4 regions of the Paenibacillus sp. 19GGS1-52 genome follow, and region 1 is predicted to be linked to each of the others. Evidence: riboswitches for the same ligand, from Rfam matches in the RefSeq annotation. Region 1 holds a riboswitch; each other region holds the start of a gene.
The links. Region 1 has a riboswitch for cobalamin ahead of H1230_RS27815 (S-layer homology domain-containing protein). Riboswitches for the same ligand answer to the same signal wherever they lie in the genome.
Positions count from the first base shown of each region.

Region 2: another riboswitch for cobalamin. It lies ahead of H1230_RS30425 (anaerobic ribonucleoside triphosphate reductase); the one in region 1 lies ahead of H1230_RS27815 (S-layer homology domain-containing protein).
Region 3: another riboswitch for cobalamin. It lies ahead of metE (5-methyltetrahydropteroyltriglutamate--homocysteine S-methyltransferase); the one in region 1 lies ahead of H1230_RS27815 (S-layer homology domain-containing protein).
Region 4: another riboswitch for cobalamin. It lies ahead of H1230_RS23795 (energy-coupling factor ABC transporter permease); the one in region 1 lies ahead of H1230_RS27815 (S-layer homology domain-containing protein).

Region 1 is NZ_CP059724.1:6,005,074-6,010,420, forward strand. It holds gene H1230_RS27815 (S-layer homology domain-containing protein) at 1-2,677, opposite strand, end outside; cobalamin riboswitch at 2,851-3,049, opposite strand; gene H1230_RS27820 (GAP1-N2 domain-containing protein) at 3,260-5,347, opposite strand, start outside.
Region 2 is NZ_CP059724.1:6,626,177-6,631,523, reverse strand. It holds gene H1230_RS30435 (ribonucleoside-diphosphate reductase subunit alpha) at 1-981, opposite strand, end outside; gene nrdG (anaerobic ribonucleoside-triphosphate reductase activating protein) at 1,037-1,552, opposite strand; gene H1230_RS30425 (anaerobic ribonucleoside triphosphate reductase) at 1,549-3,534, opposite strand; cobalamin riboswitch at 3,722-3,953, opposite strand; gene H1230_RS30420 (MTH1187 family thiamine-binding protein) at 4,572-4,880, shown strand; gene H1230_RS30415 (sugar phosphate isomerase/epimerase family protein) at 4,945-5,347, shown strand, end outside.
Region 3 is NZ_CP059724.1:2,173,622-2,178,968, forward strand. It holds gene H1230_RS10185 (YitT family protein) at 188-850, shown strand; cobalamin riboswitch at 1,217-1,423, shown strand; gene metE (5-methyltetrahydropteroyltriglutamate--homocysteine S-methyltransferase) at 1,577-3,874, shown strand; gene H1230_RS10195 (DUF4349 domain-containing protein) at 4,348-5,347, shown strand, end outside.
Region 4 is NZ_CP059724.1:5,116,644-5,121,990, reverse strand. It holds gene H1230_RS23805 (IS3 family transposase) at 36-1,364, shown strand; gene H1230_RS23800 (aldose epimerase family protein) at 1,599-2,534, shown strand; cobalamin riboswitch at 2,684-2,874, shown strand; gene H1230_RS23795 (energy-coupling factor ABC transporter permease) at 3,113-3,880, shown strand; gene H1230_RS23790 (energy-coupling factor ABC transporter substrate-binding protein) at 3,877-4,173, shown strand; gene cbiQ (cobalt ECF transporter T component CbiQ) at 4,157-4,948, shown strand; gene H1230_RS23780 (energy-coupling factor ABC transporter ATP-binding protein) at 4,978-5,347, shown strand, end outside.

The DNA.
Region 1 (5,347 bases):
CGCTCAAATTAGTAACAGCTGTTGTCTCTCCCACTTGATTAAGCGGCAGCGTGTTGTCTACAGTGATGCTTACTGCGGCCCCAGCGCCGGAAGCACCCGTTCCTGCCGAACCATCCGCTGGTTGGCCCAAATCAGCTCCAGCATTAGTGGTATAACGCCAAGCTAACGTATCGCCATTCCCCAGAAAATATGCCCCTGCACTAACATTCTGATATACCCCGTTGACCGAATACATCCAGCCACTTAATGGCCCGCGGTCATATTCTGCCAAGCCGTCAATGGCTTTCACATACAAACTTGATCCGCTGCCATAAGTAGTGACCTTGCTGCCCAATTGGCGGACTAGCAGGCTGTATGGCGTATCTCCAGTGTTCAAAGCGACCTTCGTGCTGGAAAGAATCGTTCCACGTGCACTGTCCCCGATTACGGAGATTGTCGCAGAGGGCGAAGAAACAACCAGTGACTGTGTATAACGAGCCACCTTCGGTGTATGATCTGCCACATAACCAGTAACCGCTATAGTATAAGTATCTGCCGACAGTCCTCCAGCAAAAGAGACCATGCCTTGAGCATTCGTCGTTTCGGTCTTGCCGCCGATGGATACCTGCACGTTAGCTGCTGGTGAAATCACCGGGTCCGAGGTATAAGTAGTCTTATTCCACACCCATTCCTTTTGGGTAACTGTTACTGTAAACGCCTCTCCCCGCAGGGGTTGCGCTGGGGAAACGGCCACAGCATTGACCACTTGTGTTGTGCTTCCTGCATAATAGACAAGCACATGGTCTGATTGCTGCAGCTCAAAAGCATCCATCCCTACACTTGGGTAGATCCATTCACCGTTACGTGAGACTACAAAGCTCCACCATCCATCGTAAGTTCCACTCGCAATTCCATTAATCCCTGATACATAGCTTCCATATGAAGATTTGGTAATATCTATTGGAATATGATTTGATGTTGTAAGCTGCTGTAAAGCTTCAAGTGCATTGGCAGCTTGTAAGGTTCCCGCAGCGATAGGACCTTGGGGTCCTTCGACAGACAGCGAGGCTGTTACATTCTGAGGCACCACCTGCAAGGCTTGCGTATACTTCGCTACTGATGGCAGTTTCCCCGGCGAGGGTAGCTCCCCCGGCTTGTAGTCGGTTATAGTCAGCGTGTAATCACCAGCTGGAACACCGGCTGCAAACTCTGCTACTCCGTAAGTATCTGTAGAAACCGTTTGGGTTCCAATCTGAACCTCCACATCATTAGCCAGTGCCGTTACAGGATCTGATGTAGATGTCTTGCTGTTCCAGACCCATGTTTTCTTAGTCACAGTAACCTTAAAAGGTGTTCCTTCTTTAGGCTGTTCCTGAGAGAATGTAACGGAATTAACTAGTTGAGTATCGCTTCCCCCATAATAAATCAGCACCTTGTCTGAAGCTTTAAGAACAAAGCCACTCATGCCTACATCCGGAGAGATCCACTGGCCGTCACGGGAGACAGCATACATCCAGCCATCCCAACCGCCATAACTTCCAGCCACAACTTTTCCAATCCCCTTGACATAATTGCCTGAAGCGATTACTAACGGGAGACTTTTCTGTACTGCCAGCTTCTGCAAAGCTTCAAATACATTCCCTGCATACGCACTTCCCTGGGCCAATGTACTCTCAGGGCCTTCAATAGTAAGCGGAACATAAACCAATGGGTTCTGTACTGCTGGATTAGAGAAATCGTATAATTTACCGTTGCCACCTTTAGTGAACAGGTTATAGGCAACCAGCGCCTGCAGCCCTTGCTGGGTAGCAAACACGTCAGAGCTGCTGTTCTGACTATGAGCAAAGCTGCCATCTGCGAGGTGGAAGCTTAACAATTTCCCGACGAGCTCTATATTATTCTTGGTGAAATCTGCACCAGCAGGGTCTATTCCAAAAGAAGACAGACCTATGATCGCTTGTGAGACACTCTCGCTGCTAATCCCAAAGCCGCCATTGCCATCCTGTGCAGCGGATAACCAAGCTACTGCCCGTTGTCCCGCTGAATTGGCCGCTGAATTATCTTTATGAGCTGCCAATGCAGTCAAGACCATCGCCGTCATATCGACATCGCTAGCTCCCGTGTTTAAGGTAAAACCGCCATCTGCATTCTGTTTGGACAGAATTTCGGTGAGCAGCTTATCCGCTGTCCATAACGCATCACCAGGAACGGTATACTGACCTGAATCCAAGGCCAGCAGTGCATAGACTGGATTATTGAGCGTCTGACCGCTCATCTTATCATTGTTATAAATCTTCTTAATCAGATTGTAACCCAGCTCAGTATAATGGGCAGGATCGGCACCCATTGCTTTTGCAGCAAGTACAATCCGGGCGTAATCCGTAACATTCGAGAAATTCCCCTGAGCGGTCATCACTTGATTCTCAAGCGAGTGAACATAGCTATCTGGTACTTTATAGCCAGCTTGGGCCAGACCAATAGCTTGCCATTCCGACTCTACTCCACTATTCAAAATAAACTCGGCGGCCGCGTATGTTGCCTCAGTCACACTAGTCACGCCAGTCCCTTCCTGTACAGCGGACTGCTGTGCCTCAGCATAGACCTGTCCAGCCGGAACAAGTGATGTACCTAGAATCGAAATGACGAGCAATAAGGCCAGACCAAGCGTAAACAGCTTGGAGGAGAAAATATTCTTCATAGTTAACCTCTTTCTGTGAATGAATTGGGTATTATAAATTCTTATAACGCAACATAAAAACCGCCCTAAAAGGGCGGTCCGGGAAGAATACATATATTGAGGTCTGCGGTGCATAAAGCTCCAGTGACACTACCAATCTACATATGTTCCACATTCTCACCCCTCGAAGAATAGAAACGTTCACGAAAAAGGCAGGTCTCCTGACTTATGCATCCATCGCATCTCTTCACCTTCCCATCCTAGTTCTAGGACAGTGGCCTATGAAAGAGCTGCTCTGCATTTACAGTGGCGGGACCGCGCCGGATTTGCACCGGACTTCCCTTTTAAGCAGGCTCTTCTGACAGAACCTGCACCTTTTTCAAAATTAATATTTAATTTTAATGTTCAAAAAATAGTTCTAATTCATTGTAAGGTGTTTAGAATATATTCACAAGGATTTATATTATTCAATTCTTATATTTGGAAGAAGTCTACAAGGGACATGACAGAGGCAATCGTAAACTGATGCAGATAAAAACTCCTGAATCCGCGCAGACCTTTACCTCTCGGTAGAAGTCCTGCACAGTTCAGGAGTTTTCGATTTTATTCTGCTGTTACCTCCGGGCTTGCGGTAGCTGAGGGCACAGCACTTGGATCAGCACTTGGACTATTACTTGGATCAGACAAATCAGGGGTTGATGCTGAGCCTGGGTCTGGCTGCAAGGTCAGCGAGTAATTCCCGGCTTTAAGCACACTGCCCTCCACTAATACTATTCCTGGTTCTAGTGTGGCATCAACCTGGAGTGAGACAGCCTGTCCCGTATCGGGCGAAGTCGTCTTCTCGGAGCCACTCACAGCAGTAGCAGAGGCTGAACTGTTGCTGCCTGCAGTATTCGCGGACGTAGCCGCGGCCTTATCTTTTGCTGCTGTATCAACCGTGTTGCCTCCGTTCGTCGCGTTCGCAGCCGCAGCCGCATCATTCGTCGCGGTTCCTCCAGTAGCGGCGTTGTCCTGATCCGCTGTTCCTGGCGTTCCCGAAGCTGGAACCGGACAGGTACTTTTGGTAGAGATCACTTTGTAGGTGTCCGTAATCTTCCCAGCGGAGTTGACCAAACCAATCTCCGTTGGCTTGAACTGGAGACATTCGTCAGCTTTGGCGAAGGTGAACACCAGCACACTGCCTGCCTCCACATCACTATTGCTCTTCAGATACACTGAAGCAGGGGGAAGCTGACTTACGGCCGTTTGAGCGGGAGTTGGCGAAGGGCTTGTCTCCGGCAAGGCGGTGCCTGCCCCCTCTGGACGCAGCATACTAATGATAATAATAGCGATAATCACCACGACTCCCAGAAGGGAGCCGGAGATCAGGAGTTGAAATCGGCTGCGGCTGATCCACCTCGCCAGTGACGAAGCCAGCTGGGAGCGGGCTTCATTATAGACATTTTGCAGGGCAGGGCCTGCCGCGGAAACATAGCTTTTGCGGAAATCACGGTTCTTGAAGGCTTCGCGATCATGCTTCTGGAAATATTTCAGGATCGCCCGCCGATAACCCGGATGAAGCTTCTTATTCGAGATGGAGAACAAAGAATTCCCTTGCGACCAGGCCAGAAACCGATAAACGTCCTCTTTATCCGCTCCGGTTTTGCGATTAACCAGCTTCAGCAGCTCATCATAATCGAGCGGTCCGCCCTCGCGGTCACTGCTGTGGTAGAAAGCCAGCGGAAGCCGATCGAACGGCTCCAGCGTCCGTGCCTCCTGCAGCCAGCGTCTGCCCAACAGCTGCACATCATCCAATTCCTTCGGCGACAGCTTATTGAAAATAGCCTCGTTCGGCTTCTCCTCCCCAAACCAGCGATAAGCGGCTCGCAGCGCATTGGCTTTTTGCTTAGTGATAAGATCAAGCGGCGGCTGCCAAACCATCCCCTCCCGGGGATCGCGTAAAAAAGCAATTTCCAACAACTGCTCCTGCGACATCTCAGAGAGCGACAAGCGGTTTAGCAAGAAGCGGTCCGCCACCGCCGTAAGCTCCTGCAACAGCGATAACACCTCAGTTGAAAGCCCCGTCCCTTTGCGCCGCTCTTTTTCCACTTTATCCACGGTTTCATGAATCGCCGCAACGGCAGCTACCGAATCAGTCTCCCGTTGCAGCTTCTCCAGCAAATAGTCTCTGACCGCGTCCCTGACAAAAGGCTGCAGCAGCACCTCCGGCAGAAACCGCCCCCATTGAACGACAAAGCCCATGATATCAGCGGACTTGGCTGCCGCCGCCAGCCGGGCTTCGATATAAGGCTCCAGCAGCTGTTTACGAAATACGGGCTGCGCCAGCACTCGTTTAAAAAAAGCTTCGCTAAGCTCATCATTGCTCTCGATAACACCGTAAGCAACGCCCAGTACATCCTCACGTCCGGCCGATTGACTATTCAGCATGCCATTGATGAAATAATCAACAACTTTAACCTTATAGGTATGCCCCTTCAGCGTGAAATACTCCTTGAAGATTTCCATAACTGCAGGCACAAGCATGCCTTTTTGGCGGATGAGATCATATTCACGGTCAAAACGCTCCAGAAACATATCATTCAGCCGAACTCTCGTATCTATAGCACCCTCTGTTTGCAGATAAGCGAGCAATCCGCCCAGCACAGCGCTTTTGTTCTCGGTGTAAAGAGCCTCATTACCCTGCTCAATCTC
Region 2 (5,347 bases), 620 kb from region 1:
CTTGAGATCAAGAAAGGCGAGAATATCTTTGTGGAACACATCCAGATAGACCGCTACCGCGCCTTTACGCGTACCGAGCTGGTCCACGCTGACAGCAGTATTGTTCAGCTGGCGAATCCAGGGGATGACGCCGGAGCTGGTATTCTTATGACCGCGGATGTCGGAGCCGCGCGCCCGTATTTTGCCGAGATAGACGCCGATGCCTCCGCCCATTTTGCTGAGACGGGCAACGTCTGTGTTGGAGTCAAAGATACCCTCCAGCGAGTCATCCACCGTGTCGATGAAGCAGCTGGACAGCTGTCCGGCGACCTTTTTACCGGCATTGGACATGGTTGGCGTAGCTGCGGTCATATAGATGTTGCTCATCGCCCAGTAGGCTTCTTTTACCAGATCCATACGTTTCTCTACCGGCTCGCGGTGCATCAGGTACATGGCGATAATCATATAACGTTCCTGCGGAAGCTCCATCACGCGTCCTTCAAAATCATGCGCCAAATAACGGTCAGACAACGTAAGCAGTCCGATATAATCGAACAGCAGGTCGCGTGTATAGTCGATAGAGCTGCCCAATTCAGCAATCTGCTCTTTGGTATAGTGGGAAAGTAATTCTTCGCGGTAAATCCCTTTTTTGACGAGATCGGTAATTAGCGGGTACAGCTCACCATAAGGCTCCTCTGGATAGGCTTTATAGCGCCGGTTGACGGCTGCTTTCTTATAAAGGGTAGTTAGGAGGGAACGCGCAGCGACGAACTTCCAGTCTGGCTCTTCTTTCGTTACCAGCTCTAGCGCACTCATCGTAAAAGCACTGCTGATGTCTTCGCCACTGACTTCTTCACGACGCAATTTCGACTGCACACCGCGCAGCAGCGTTTCTCTGCTTAGGTGATCGAGACCGGACAAGACCCGGTCGGCGTATACGGAAAGGCGGATCTCATCAAAAGCCAGTTGGCGGTTATCGGGTTTCACTACGAGCTGTGGCATAGGTAGTTCATCCTTTCTGATTTGGACTTAATTATGAATATCAAAAATTGATCTATTAGAGCGCAGACGGCTGCCAAAGAATGACCTCCGAACCAGTTATGCTGGCCGGAACGTCAATAATGCGTTGGTTGGTGCTTCCCCGGTAGGGCAGAGTAGTATCCTTCAGTTCTTCGACGAAGCGTCCATCAATCAGCACCTGACACTGCAGGAGCAGCGTCCACTCCGGTGAATCGGGCAGGGCAGTAATTTCTTCGTACGTATAGCCGCTGTAAATCCAGATCGGGAAAGCTGGCAGTGTGGCGCGGAGTCTATGAATGAACTCCACGGCCTCCATCGCTGAAAAGAAAGGGTCGCCGCCCGCCAATGTTAAGCCATCGAGCAAAGGGTTCGCGGCGATCTCCGCAATAATCTCATTTTGACGCGCTAGAGTGAAGACTTCACCGTAGTTGAAATTCCATGTCTCCGGATTGAAGCAGCCGGGGCAACGGTGGCGGCAGCCGCTGAGGAAGAGGACGGCCCGCAGGCCTTCTCCCTCGTTAATCGACTCTGGATAATAGCCGCAAATGTTCATAGATGCTTAACTCTGTCGCGCACCTCAGCTTGCTTGGCGGCATTAAAGCGGGTCTGATAATCCCCAGTTAAATATCCGGTAACCCGGCGTAGACGGCGGATATGTACCGCGCTCTCATGCACACCGCAGGAAGGGCAGTTGGTGCCGATAACACCTTCGTAGCCGCAGCCAGAGCAGCGGTCGATCGGGTGGTTAATGCTGAAATAGCTGACTTGCTGCTCCAGCGCATATTTAATGATTTTGATAAAAGCAGCCGGGTTGCTGCGGGCATTTCCGTTTAATTCGACATAAGAAATAGCACCTGCATTGCAGTACTCATGAAAAGGAGCTTCCAGGCTGATCTTCTGAGCAGCCGCCAGTGTGTAATATACAGGGATGTGGAACGAGTTCGTATAATATTCGCGGTCGGTTACACCAGTAATAGTACCGAGTACCTTACGATCAACTTTAGTGAATTTACCGGACAAACCTTCGGCTGGTGTAGCGAACAGGGTGATATTGAGGTTCAGTTCTTCGCTCTTCCGGTCGCAGAATTCCCGCATATGACGCACGACAGCCAGCGCTTTGGCATGGACTTCCATGTCCTCACCGTGGTGTTTGCCGTACATGGCTTTCATGGATTCCGCCATGCCGATGAAGCCGAGTGAAAGACTACCGTGCTTCAATAGATCACCTACGGTGTCATCGGGAGCAAGCAGCTCGCCGCCTTCCCAGACGCCTTCACGCATCATAAAGTCGGAAGCTTTCGCCATTTGTGCGGCCTGGATACGGTAACGGTGGAGAAGACCTTCCAGTGCAATCTCCATATAATGATTCAGATCGTCGTAGAAACCAGCTTCGTCAGCCACGGTACGGCGATTTGTGGCTATGCCATATTCTAATCCGAGTCGAACCAGATTTAATGTATTAAAGGACAAATTGCCTTTGCCGGAGCAGCGGTTGCGGCCGAAGCGGTCACCGAGCACCCGGGTGCGGCAGCCCATCGTAGCAAATTCAGTATCCGGATTGCTTGGATCGTAATATTGCATGTTGAGAGGAGCGTCCAGATTAGCAAAGTTAGGATAGAGTCTGCGGGCTGAGCATTCCGCTGCTTTGAGAAACAGTTCATAGTTGGGCTCGCCCTGCTGCTGATTAACGCCTTGCTTGCATTTGAAGATTTGGATTGGGAATACAGGTGTTTCACCGCTGCCCAGTCCGTTCATGGTTGCGGTCAGCAAAGAGCTGATCACAAGCTGACCTTCAAGTGAAGTACAGGTGCCGTAGTTAATGCTGGTGAACGGAATTTGCCCGCCAGAGCGGCTGGACATCGTATTCAGGTTATGGATCATGCTCTCGGCCGCCTGAAGGGTTTCGCTTTCCGTTTCCTTCAGCGCATAGCGGAAGGCTCTTGGATACAGCTCGGCCAGATCGGTCCGACTCATGGCAATTTCACCAAGATGCTCACCGGCTTGTCCTTCTTCGAAGTAGCCGAGACCCTTGCGGAATAGCTTGGCGAAGGTTTTGGTTACATAAGGAGCCAGATCGTAATCCAGTTTATTGGCGGATACACCACCGTATTGGGCATTTTGCTGGGATTGAAAAATAATAGCTACCAATGACATAGCCGTCATAATGGAGTTCGGAGGGCGGACGCTGCCGTTGCCGGTATTGAAGCCTTCACGCAGAAGCCGCTCAAACGGGATGAAAATGCAGTTGGTCGTTCCAATGGCGTATTGATCCAGATCGTGCACATATACGACATTCTCTTCAATCGCCTGTACCAATTGTGGTGGCATAGTGAAGTTGCGGGCATACCACTTGGAATATTCACTGCCGAACTTGCTCATTTTACCGGAGAAGCTCTCCCCGTTCAAATTGGCATTCTCACGCAGCATATCCAAATCCGAGCTGTCGATGATGTCACGTCCTAAATGAATAACTTCCTCCAAAAGAACCTCCTGTGCATGTTGCGCACCGCCTAGCCGTTTCTCCAACAGCGTCATTATATTGCTCTCTCCCCTCGGTATATAAGAAAAACTTTCTGACATTATAAAAAGGCATCTCCTGCCGAGGATGGCAGAAAATGCCCGGATGCGTAGCGTAAATATCCTCACAAAGGATATTTGCAGTGGTCTTCATTATGTAGGCCGCATGCGGACACCATTCCTGTTCCTCGCAGGTATAGATCGTTGGTGTCGATAGAAACAGGCAGATTTCCTGGCTTCCGGCGTACCTTCCGGCGCCTTCCCGAGGGGTGTTGTCCCTTAGTGGCGAATGCCGGTAGAAGCTGTCCCAGAGGCTTGCTAAACCTCCGAAGAACAATCCGGTTACAGTGGCGGGACCGCAGCGGATTCTCACCGCACTTCCCTATTAAGCTCTGATTCTCATCAAGGATCAGAGCACCTGTTTCACTATATTTTGTTGTCGTTTGATAAAGATAACCCAATATATAGTGTTTGTAAACAATTTTTTAGGAAACCCGCGCCGCAAGCGACTTCATCTCCAGTACTCCACAATTGATCCACAGGCTGTCCACAGGTCATCCACAATTGATCCACAAGAACCGCTGAAATGATTCATAAATTGTCCGAAAATATGGCACAAAGAGTCCATAATTGCAGTGCGCCTGGCACTGGATATCTCAAAGAGTGAAATATACAGGGCTCAACACTATAATTCAGTTCTTGACCATAACCTAAGTAGTTAAAAGACGTATGGAGCCACTTCTAACGAATGTAACAGAGGTCAGCAATGTTGGATAAAATCCAACAAGCTATAGAAATTTGTGAGAGTCAATTGCAGTAGAAGAGGAGGGGCGGGATAGCTGTCACGTAATTTGTGAGTGAGCCTAGGAGTTGTTACAATAGAGGTAGTAGTTCACATGCTCCATAAAACTATGCGTATGCTTTCGAAGCTAGTTTTGTACGAAGCAGTTCTGAAGGTTAAGCTCACAAAACTAAGCGTATGCTTTCGAAGCTAGTTTTATTGCGAAGTTAATCAGAGTGGCAAATGCTCCATAAAACTTGTGGGAGGTTATCTAATGGCTATTGCTGAAGTAACCGTTATTCCGATTGGAACTGGCAGTACCAGTCTTAGCAGCTATGTTGCCGATATGCAGCGTGTATTGCAGACGATAGAAGGTATTACGTATGAGCTTACATCTATGGGTACGATTATCGAGGGACCGCTTCCGCGTATTCTGGCAGCGGTAGAAGCGCTGCACGAGTCACCCTTCACTGCCGGTGCGCAGCGTGTTTCCACCTCACTCAAGATTGACGACCGCCGTGATAAGACTTCGACAAGCCGCGGAAAGCTGGAATCCGTGGAGCGCAAGCTGCTGGAGAACTAGTATTCTATCACAGTCTAAAAGTGAAGAAATTCAGACTTTTTTAACAATAGAGGAGTGGTCTTGCGTGGCTAAAAAAGTGCAACAGGTAGGTATTCAGATGTACACTCTGCGGGACGAAGCCGAAAAGGACTTTCTAGGCACCTTGCGTAAGGTGGCAGCTATGGGCTACGAAGCGGTCGAATTTGCCGGATATTTTGGTGTGTCAGCTAAGGAATTACGCGAAACCCTTGATGAGATTGGACTGGCTGCGCCTTCTGCACATGTGGGTCTGGACTTCAGCAGTCTGGACAACATGCAATCCGCATTATCCAAGGAAATCGAATATGCCCAAGAGGTCGGACTTCAATATATCATCACTCCAGGCTCTCCTGTGCCAGAGAATCCTACCCTTGACGATGTGACTGCGCTGATTCCTTTTTTTGAGAAGGCTTCTGAACTGGTTCGGGCGGCAGGAATGAAATATGGCT
Region 3 (5,347 bases), 3.0 Mb from region 1:
CGATTTGGAAACGTTATGATCTGTCTTATACTTAGCTTCCCTGTAGAAGGTGCGTGTACCGTTAATTGACGAGACCAGCTCTACGAGGGAAGGGAGTATTGTATGCGAAGGAGCAACACCTCCGGTATAACCTGTCGTAGAGGTTGGTGGGACGTCTAGCCGCCATATACGATAAGGGGAGACCTGTATGAGGAACCACAACGGAGTAAGTTATCTGCTCCGATTGACAGTCATTTTGTTTGGAACATTTTTGCTTGCATTTACTTATTACCACATTAATTATCAGAATCATTTGACCGAGGGCGGGTTCGTAGGTTTGTCGCTGCTCGGCAAATATGTATTAGGGGTTTCGCCTTCAATTTCTATTCTTATTCTGGACATTCCAGTACTCTTGGTCGCTATGCTATTCAAAGGGAAAGCGTTCGTCTGCAATACATTTGTGTCTGTAGCAGCCTTTACAATCTTTTATGGACTGATGGAACGTTATTCCGGTTTGGTCATTAATCTGCAGGATAATTTGCCGCTTGCGGCGTTGTTGTCTGGTGTACTTACAGGTTTAGGAGCAGGGTTGGTCCTGCGTGGCGGCGGGGCAAGTGGCGGAGATGATATTTTGTCGCTGCTGATCAGTGAATGGAAAGGTATTAAAGTAGGTACGGTTTTCATCCTGATGGATGTAATCGTTCTGGCGTTATCACTCTTTTATATGCCTCTCAAGGAAACTTTGTATACCGTAATTGCAGTGGTCGTAGCTGGCTATGTTATTACGTTAACTACTTCTTTGGGCAAGCCGAAGCTGGCGAAGATGCCAAAGATTCAGCCAACACTCGGCAAGGCGCAGAATATACGATAATGGAATAGCATAGAGTATTAGCTGCTGTTTCGTGGATATACTAAGAATTAAGGTCAGCCAGAGTTTCTGGTTGACCTTTTTTTGTTGGGATTAGGACTAAGATTTGTTGTACATTATATCTTTTGCTTATAACCTAAATTTAAGGTGGACAAAACTTGGGACAGCACATGCATATCAAAGCCATCGTTTAGAATACCTTCATGGTAGTGATCCAGCTGGGTACGATACTGGGGGTTGTAACTATATTGAGCAGACTTTTCCGGCTTCGGTATAGGTAATTGTTATAGGGCGAACCCCTGCTAATCTATTGCGGAGCGGCTAGAGCTTACAGTATGATGACATCAGATTCAAGACATCGCCAGCAATATTAGATATTTGGAGACAGGTGCTTGCCGGGAATTTAGTATTGCCGGTCAGCTTAAAAGGGAAGTTCGGTGAAACCGACGCGGACCCGCCACTGTAACGGAAGAGTTCTTAGCAACTATAGTCACTGGCAGCTTACGGCTGTCGGGAAGGCTGCTTAAGGATGCTGAGGCCGTTAGCCAGGAGACCTGCCTGTTTCACAGCACTGCTTTTCCTACGGGATATAGGGAGGTGTTAGACGTTAACCATGGGTATATGATGGGCGTCTTTCCCTATGACTTTTTGTAGGGGAAGACGCTCTTTTAGTTGGAATTGATCGAATAAATGGCCCAAATAGAGATGGAGAGAAGGAGTGTTGCGATTATGACGAACAAGGTGAAAGTAAGCAATCTCGGCTATCCGAGAATCGGCAAGAACCGGGAGTGGAAAAAGACACTGGAAGCGTTCTGGTCCGGCAAGACGGATGAAGCCACGTTCCGTTCCGAAATGGCGGGGATACAGCTCCAGCATTTATTGACTCAAAAGGAAGCGGGAATTGAGCTTATTCCGGTCAATGATTTTACCTTCTATGATCATGTATTGGATACGGCGGTTATGTTCGGCATCGTGCCTCCGCGCTATGATTATGATGGTGGCGACATCCCGCTTGAACTTTATTTTGGCATGGCACGTGGCAATGCGAGAGCGACAGCTTGCGAAATGACAAAATGGTTCAATACGAACTATCATTATATAGTTCCAGAGATTGGCCGGCAAACACCGCGCCTGACCGAGAATAAACCGTTGGCCGCCTACCGCTTCGCCCAAGAGCAGGCGGGGATTGAAGGCAAACCTGTAATTGTAGGACTGTATACCTTCTTAAAACTGTCCAAAGGTTTCCCGTCCACTGCAATTGCGGACGTTGCCGAACGTTTTCTTCCTGTGTATGTGCAACTGCTGCAAGAGCTTGAGGCAGAAGGTGTAGCCTGGGTTCAGATCGATGAACCAGCCATAGTTAGCGGGTTAACTAAGGATGACCAAAGCCTGCTGGAGAGCATTTATCAGACCATTGCAGCCGCTGTACCGGGCTTGAATATTATGCTCCAGACCTATTTCGAAGCTGCTGAACCGTTGGAGGTACTGTTTAAGCTTCCGGTGCAAGGTTTAGGTCTCGACTTCGTACACGATGGAGGCGCGAACCTTGAATCCATTCAACGTCTGGGTTGGCCGCAGGATAAATGGCTGGGTGCCGGCATTATTGATGGACGCAACATTTGGCGCTCGGATCTGGATGCCAAGCTGCAGCTTGTGGAGAAACTGGCTGCCCATGTTGCCCTTGACCACATGATTCTACAACCCTCTTCCAGCTTGCTGCATGTGCCGGTAACGGTACAAGGTGAGGATAAGCTGAAGCTGACGGTGAAGAACGCCTTAGCCTTCGCCGAGGAGAAACTGGCCGAGCTAACTTTGATCGGCGCTGCTGTAAGTGGCGGGGAAGCTTCCGCCGCTGCACTTGCCGCTAGTCGCGAAGCGTTGGCTGCTTTCCGCGCCCTTCCGGAACGTGCTCGGCAGGATGTGGCCGACCAAGTCCGCGGACTTGCGTCTCTGCCGGATAACCGCAGTTTACCTTTCGCAGAGCGCGTCAAGGTTCAGCAGCAGAAGTGGCAGCTTCCGGTGCTGCCGACAACAACCATTGGCAGCTTCCCGCAGACAGTGGAGGTACGCCAAGCCCGGCTGAAATGGCGCAAAGGCGTCTGGAATCAGGAGCGCTATGATTTGTTCATCCGCAAACAGATTGAGGAAGCCATCACCTTTCAGGAGGACTTGGGTCTGGATGTACTAGTTCATGGGGAATTCGAACGCACCGACATGGTGGAGTTCTTCGGTGAGAAGCTGGCGGGTTATTTGTTTACACGTAACGGCTGGGTTCAGTCCTACGGCTCCCGTTGTGTTAAACCTCCGGTGATCTACGCTGATATTGCTTTTATTGAACCTATGACCGTAAAAGAAAGCGTGTATGCCCAGTCCCTCACAAAGCTTCCGGTAAAAGGGATGCTCACCGGTCCGGTTACCATTCTGAACTGGTCGTTCGTGCGTGATGACCTGAGCCGCGAAGCAGTAGCGAACCAGATTGCGCTGGCCTTGCGCCATGAAGTTCTGGCGCTGGAGAATGCGGGCATAGAAATGATTCAGGTCGATGAACCAGCCATTCGTGAAGGGCTGCCCTTGAAGGCTGAGGACCGAGAGCATTATCTACATTGGGCGGTGAAGTCGTTCCGCATTGCGACGAACCTTGTCAAGGATACTACGCAGGTACATACCCATATGTGCTATAGCGAATTTAATGATATGATCGATTCGATTTCGGCTATGGATGCCGATGTAATATCGATTGAAACCTCCCGCAGTCATGGGGAGCTGATTGTCAGCTTTGAGGAGCAGGAATATGATAAAGGCATCGGCCTTGGTGTATATGATATTCACAGCCCGCGCGTTCCCGGCGTAGAAGAAATGACTTCGAATATTGACCGCGCCCTGCGGGTGCTAAATCCGGAGCAGTTCTGGATTAATCCGGATTGTGGTCTCAAAACGCGTGGCTGGCAAGAAACTGAAGGTGCACTGCGCAACATGGTGCAGGCTGCAATTATCGCGCGAGAGAAAACAAAAGTCGGTAGCCGCTAAAACAACTGACTACTTGATAATAGTTCTCATTGTTGTTAGAATAAAATAAGAATAGAAGGAACCCTGGATGGTTCCTTCAGCTCATCCTCTTCACACATTCCGTCTTTTGCCATGAGGATTCACCTCCTTTTGCTAGTGAATGGACAGCATCTTTAAATGAATCACCTGTTCAGCAAGGTGGAGCTTGTCCGAACAGAACATTACCCTCATTCATTATGAATGGAGGGTATTTGTCTTGCTTCAGCAAACTTGATCATTGACAGTCTATTTCAAAAAAATACAAAATAAGTATGTGCTATCTCTTATTTCACTGCAACCTTCCATCTTCTGGAAACGTCAAAAGAAAGAGTCTCGGAAAAAAGAGCTGTACTTATAACAGACATTCCGGAGTCGAAGGTAAGAAACCAAAGAAAGTAAGGTTCACACTACACTTCTGGAGGTATGAGTATGCGAAAATGGGGTCTGCACTACTTATGTTTATTTATTCTTGCAATTGCTTTAGCGGGTTGTGGTTCGGGGGCAGCGATCATAATTCAGCAGCTAACACGGCCAGCAACAGTAAGACTGATTCAGGTGAAGCTAAAGCCGTGTCTAATTCGGCAGACGCTGCTGTTGATCAGAATTACACGGAATCGTCGGAGAGTTTAGCATCAACGGCTGCTGCGCCAGCTTCAAAGGGGGCGGCTGTAGAATCTGGTGGGGACCAGAACGCTGTCATTACGCACTCGACGGCTGAGAATGCAGCGGACGGAACGGCTGGATTTACCGGAAATGATGTTGTAGCCGGACTAAATATGAAGCTGATCTACCACGCCAATCTCAACATGGAGGTAGAGAATTACGCTAAAGCGCAAACTGAAGTCCGCAATATGGTCAGTTTGGCAAATGGCTATATTATCGAATTCACAGAAACTAGTGCTGAATATGAACAGGGTGGCACATTTATTCTGAAAGTACCGGCTTCTGGCTTCTCCTCTTTTCTGAGCAATCTGGATAAGGTTGAACATGAGAAGCTGGAGCGCAGCATTAAAGGACAGGATGTCTCCGAGGAATACGTCGATCTGGGATCACGGCTGAAAGCCAAGCAATTAATGGAAATCCAATATACCGAGTTTATGAAAAAAGCGACAAAATCAAGTGATCTGGTCTCCTTTGCGAATGAGCTGGGTGCCATTCAAGAGCAAATCGAGCAAATTAAGGGCAGAATGCGTTACATTGACCAGAATGTTTCATTCTCCACGGTAGAGCTGCGTCTGTATCAGACCGATAAGGCCGTTGTAGTTAAGGAAGAAACAGATCAAGGGCCGCTGATGGATCGGGCTTCCTCTGCTTTGAATGGTAGTCTACATGCGATATCTGTTACCTTTCAGTGGATCGTTGTCATCTTAGCAGGAGCTCTTCCCCTCCTAATTGTTGTAGGTATTGTTCTGGCGATTGCCTACTGGTTCCGTAAGAATACATTACGTCAACGTA
Region 4 (5,347 bases), 890 kb from region 1:
TTTTTGTATACTGAAAGAACAGCGGAGGGGATTAAATGAGTAAGAAGCGATTTACAGAAGAAGAACGTGAACAGATGTCAAAGAACAGATACGTCGTTAGAGTGAGTGACAAGGCGATAACCTATGCGGATGAATTTAAGCAGTTATTTATTGACCAATACATGACAGGCAAAACCCCAAGAGAGATCTTCGAAGCTCACGGATTTAACGTGAGTGTAATGGGTATGAAGCGAATCGAACAGTCTGCTGACCGCTGGAAGAAAGCCTATGAACAAGGAGGGATTGTAGGACTATCCGACTCTCGAAAGGAAGCCACTGGGCGTCCTTTGCAGCGGGAGCTATCCCCGGATGAAGTCATTGCAAAGCAAGAAGCGAGGATTAGACTGCTCGAATCTCAAGTCGATTTGTTAAAAAAGCTAGACACGAAAGAAAGGTTGCTGGTAGCCAAAGGAATGAATCTAAGCAAAACTAAGTTATTCGAACTCATTAAGAACGCTGTGGATCAAGGTCTAGGACGTATGACAGGCTACATTTGCAAGTTGCTTAACGTTTCTCGTTCGGGATACTATAGCTACTTAGGTTCCGCAGATACACGCTTGGAGCGAACTCGTTCAGATGCTAAAGCGGGAGACTACATCAAGAAGGCTTTCCACCGAAGAGGATACAAGAAGGGCTCGCGCTCTATCAAGATGGTTCTAGAGAACGAGTTTGGCATCCTTTATAACCTGAAGAAAATCCGCAGGCTTATGAAGAAATTCAACATCGTATGCCCGCATAGAAAACCTAACCCCTATAAGCGTATGGCGAAGGCTACGAAGGAACATCGGACCCTTCCAAACCGTCTGCAAAGGGATTTTAAAAAGGGTATTCCGGGTCTGGGGTTGCTTACCGACATCACCTATCTCCCGCATGGTCGCTCGGAGATCGCGTATTTATCGACCCTGCTAGATGCCTCGACGGGCGAGATCCTCTCTTACAACGTATCTAACCGGCTCACATTAGATATTGCCACGGACACGATTGACGCTCTCATGAAACAAAAACGTGTGAAGTTACACAAAGATGTCTTCATCCACTCCGATCAAGGCAGCCATTACACGAGTCCAACCTACCAAGCACTGCTGAAGAAGTATGGGATAGGTCAGTCGATGTCCAGGCGTGGGAATTGTTGGGACAATGCCCCTCAAGAATCATTCTTCGGCCATTTAAAAGATCATGTGGATCACCGCAGTTGCCGATCTTTACAAGAGCTACAGTTTGAAATTGATCGCTATATCCGTTATTACAACCACCACAGATATCAATGGGGTTTAAAAAAGATGACCCCTGTTCAATACAGGAATCACCTATTGTTAGTTTCCTAATGGTTCTAAACCACTCTTTTTTCAAGTGTCCTTGACTAAGGGTCCAGATTACAGTGAGTTTAAGCTGCTTAACCCTTTTTTTGCATACTGTGCTAAGGTGCTTTCGATCCTGAAATCCTAATATCGTCCATCATCATCCGCATTTCGTCAATGGGTTGATCCGGTATTAGGAGTTAGTATAAGGATAGTGATGATAGGGATAGTGATCTATATTTTTGAGAGAGGGGTATCCTGATGAAATGGCGCAAGGCTGAAATGGAAGGGTATGCGACTTGGATTGGTGAAACAGAACTGATATCCATAGGCATTATTCCGGAGCTTGGCAGTAAGATGATCTCACTGCGCAACCGCAAGACTGGCCGAGAATGGTTATGGCGCAGTGAGAAGCCGCTTGGGAACGGAGGGTATGGTTCCTCCTTCGCAGCAGGGGACGAGAGTGGCTGGGATGAGATGTTTCCTTGTATTGATGCCTGCACCTATCCGCAGGAGCCTTGGCAGGACAGAGCTATTCCTGACCATGGAGAGGTTTGGTCCCTTGGCTGGGAGCCTTATTGTACAGGGGCAACTTTGCATTGCCGTGTGGAAGGGGTACAATTTCCTTATTTATTGGAGAAGGTGTATTCCTCTACGGTGGAAGGCACAATCCGTATCGACTATACGGTAACGAATACATCGAATGCCCCTTTTTCCTTTCTATGGGCAGCGCACCCATTATTGCAGATCCATGCAGGGATGCAACTGCACGTGCCTAAAGAATTAAAAGAAATAGAAATAGCGTATTCAGAAGGCGAACGACTAGGAGTCTCTCAGGACAAACGTTCCTGGCCTTTTGTCCAAACTGCTGCCGGAGTGGTTGACCTGAGTACCCTAGAGCCAGCGGCGGGCAAGTTCGCCGAGAAATACTATTTCTCGGACAAGCTTGGTGATGGATTCGCCGGGATTAGTGATCCCGTGACGGGTGAAGCCTTGCGGTTCACTTTTCCGGCAGAGCAGGTTCCTTATCTTGCGGTATGGGCCAATTATGGCGGCTATGGCGGAAACTATCATGTTGCGCTTGAACCGGCAACCGGCAGAATGGACAGTCTCGAGCAGGCTATTCCGCGAAACGAAGCAGCCGTCGTCGAGGGCCAGGGGATATACCGCTGGTTTCTTGAACTGAATATAACCTAGGCTAAGTGCCACTGTTACAACAAGCGGGAACTTGGAATGATCAATTGGCTCTTCATGAATCGCAGCAGGGGTACCCGAGAGAATTCATAACGTCCGCTTCCACTTTTATCACAGACACCGTATCCCAACTCCGCTATGCTGTACAGGATAAATTAGCGATGAAACAAGGTGCCCTTGGTTTAGGTCAAGGGATAATAGGGAATCGGGTGCAACTCCCGAGCGGTCCCGCCACTGTATAGGTGAGTCACTCTTCAATAGGTCACTCGGAGATTACCGGGGAAGACGAAGAGTTGGCGTTATCAGCCGAAGCCAGGAGACCTACCTTGTTTCCGCACACCACGACTCTACGCGGATAGGAGCGGTGTACGAATTAGTGAATGAGACATGAGCAGACTTTAATGACTCCTGCAAAAGACTGATCCTTTCAGTTCTGCTGCTTATGAGGCGACAGGTCTGCTGCTGCGCGCGTGATGGCGTTCTCTTTCATATCTGATGACGTACATACTACTCCCACCCCTACGGGCGGGAGTTTTTTTTGCTTTCTGTTTTGCAAAATAAAAAATCAGGGAGGCAAACGTATGAAACCACGCAGCCTATGGAAATTCACGGCGATGGTGGCTGGATTTACGCTTTATTTACTGTTCAATGAACCGGGAACAGCGCAGGCAATGCACATTATGGAAGGATTTCTGCCTATAGGCTGGGCCGTATTCTGGTGGCTGGCTTTTGTACCCTTCTTTGTCTGCGGTATTCTGAAGCTCAAGAAAATGACCAGGGACAACCCGGAGTTGAAGCTGCTGCTGGGTCTGGCGGGGGCATTCACCTTTGTATTGTCAGCGATGAAGCTGCCTTCTGTAACCGGAAGCAGCTCCCATCCTACAGGGACAGGACTAGGTGCAGTGATGCTTGGACCCCTGCCCATGAGCGTGATTGGCTCGATTGTATTGCTGTTTCAAGCACTGCTGCTGGCACACGGCGGGATTACGACACTTGGAGCGAACGCCTTCTCGATGGCAGTGGCAGGTCCTTTTGCCGGATATGCAGTTTATAAGCTGGTGATGAAGCTGACGCCCCGTGAGAAGCTGGCGGTATTTGCTGCAGCCTTTATCGCTGATCTCATGACTTATGTCGTGACTTCCTTTCAGCTCGCGGTGGCTTTTCCAGCAGCAGAGGGCGGAGTGCTTGCATCCTTTCTGAAGTTTGGCAGTATTTTTGCGGTGACCCAGATTCCGCTGGCGATTAGTGAAGGACTGCTGACCGTGCTGCTCTGGAATTGGTTAAGATCCTATAGTCCTAATGAGCTGTCACTACTCAAACGCGAAACGAAAGGAAGGGGATTTGAATGACTGCCAGATGGAGAAACGGATTAATGCTGCTGGTGGTTATCCTGCTGGTCGTGCTTCCTCTGCTATTTGTGAACGGTGATTTCGGTGGGGCTGATGATGCCGCAGAAGGAGCGATCAGCGAGATTGATCCTGGATATAAGCCTTGGTTTAAGCCGCTGACTGAATTGCCCGCAGAAACGGAAAGTATGCTGTTCGCGCTGCAGGCTGCCATAGGTGCTGGAGTCATCGGCTATACGATTGGTCTGTTGAAAGGCAGACAAGAGCGGCAGAATCCTCATGATCAGAAGAATTGATGCCCTTTCCTATACGAACGCTTTCCGACACCTATCACCAATGTGGAAAAGCGCATTCGCGGCGGTAATGTTCATTCTGTCCTATCTGCTACATCCGGTTTTACAGCTGGCAATCTCGCTCTGGATGATCCAGTGGTGTATCGGCTATGCCAGAATTCCGTTGCGTACGTACAGTCTGCTGCTCGGCTCGGCGCTGTTGTTTTACTGTATAAGTCTGCCTGCCCTACTAATTGAGATGGGGCAACAGGCAGTTCCAGAAGCTGTGATGTCCGTCCATCTTCCGTTATCTTCAGTTTCACTCTATATTACGACTGCGGGCATCCTGCGTGGAAGCCTGCTGCTCGCACGAGTAGCGGCCTGCATGACCTGCTTCTTGTTTATCATCTTCACCACGCCGTTTGGCGAGTTGCTGCAGGTGCTTCGTAAGCTGCGGATGCCGCAGATTGTGCTGGAACTCATGCTTATCATGTATCGTTTTCTGTTTCTGCTGGGGGATACCGCGCATGGAATGCTGCTGGCTCGGCGGCTGCGCGGCGGTAACAGAGGGTTCGTGGCCCAGCTAAAAGAGTTCGCAGGTATGGCGGGTGGATTGCTCGCCAAAACCATGCATCGCTATTACGGACTCTCACAGGGACTCCTGACCCGAGGCTTTACCGGTGAAATTTCTATGCCACCTTATGTATCACGATCGGTTCCGCGCAGGTATGTTATCGAGGCCTATGCTGGAATAACAGCTTTGCTGCTGGCCCAGCTGTGGATGATGTGGAGTACATGACAGCTTAAGTAAATATTGAGGAGATCCCAATGTACGAAGAACATAAGGAACACAAGGAACACAAGGAGTACTGTCTGGCTTTTGAGGAAGTTGTTTATAGATATCCCGATACGGTGCTGCCAGCGCTGCAAGGCTTAAGCATTGCCATTCCTACAGGTTGTCGAACGGCTATACTCGGCCATAACGGTTCTGGTAAATCGACGATGTTTCTGCAGGCTGTCGGCATTCTGCGACCACAGAGTGGCGTGGTGATCAGGGCAGGAGCAGAATTATCCTACTCTAAAAAAGACCTGGCCGCCCTGCGCCGCAGTGTCGGACTGGTCTTCCAGGACCCGGAGCAGCAACTGATTCTAAATACGCCGCTGGAGGATGTATCGTTCGGGCTGCGCAATGCCGGAA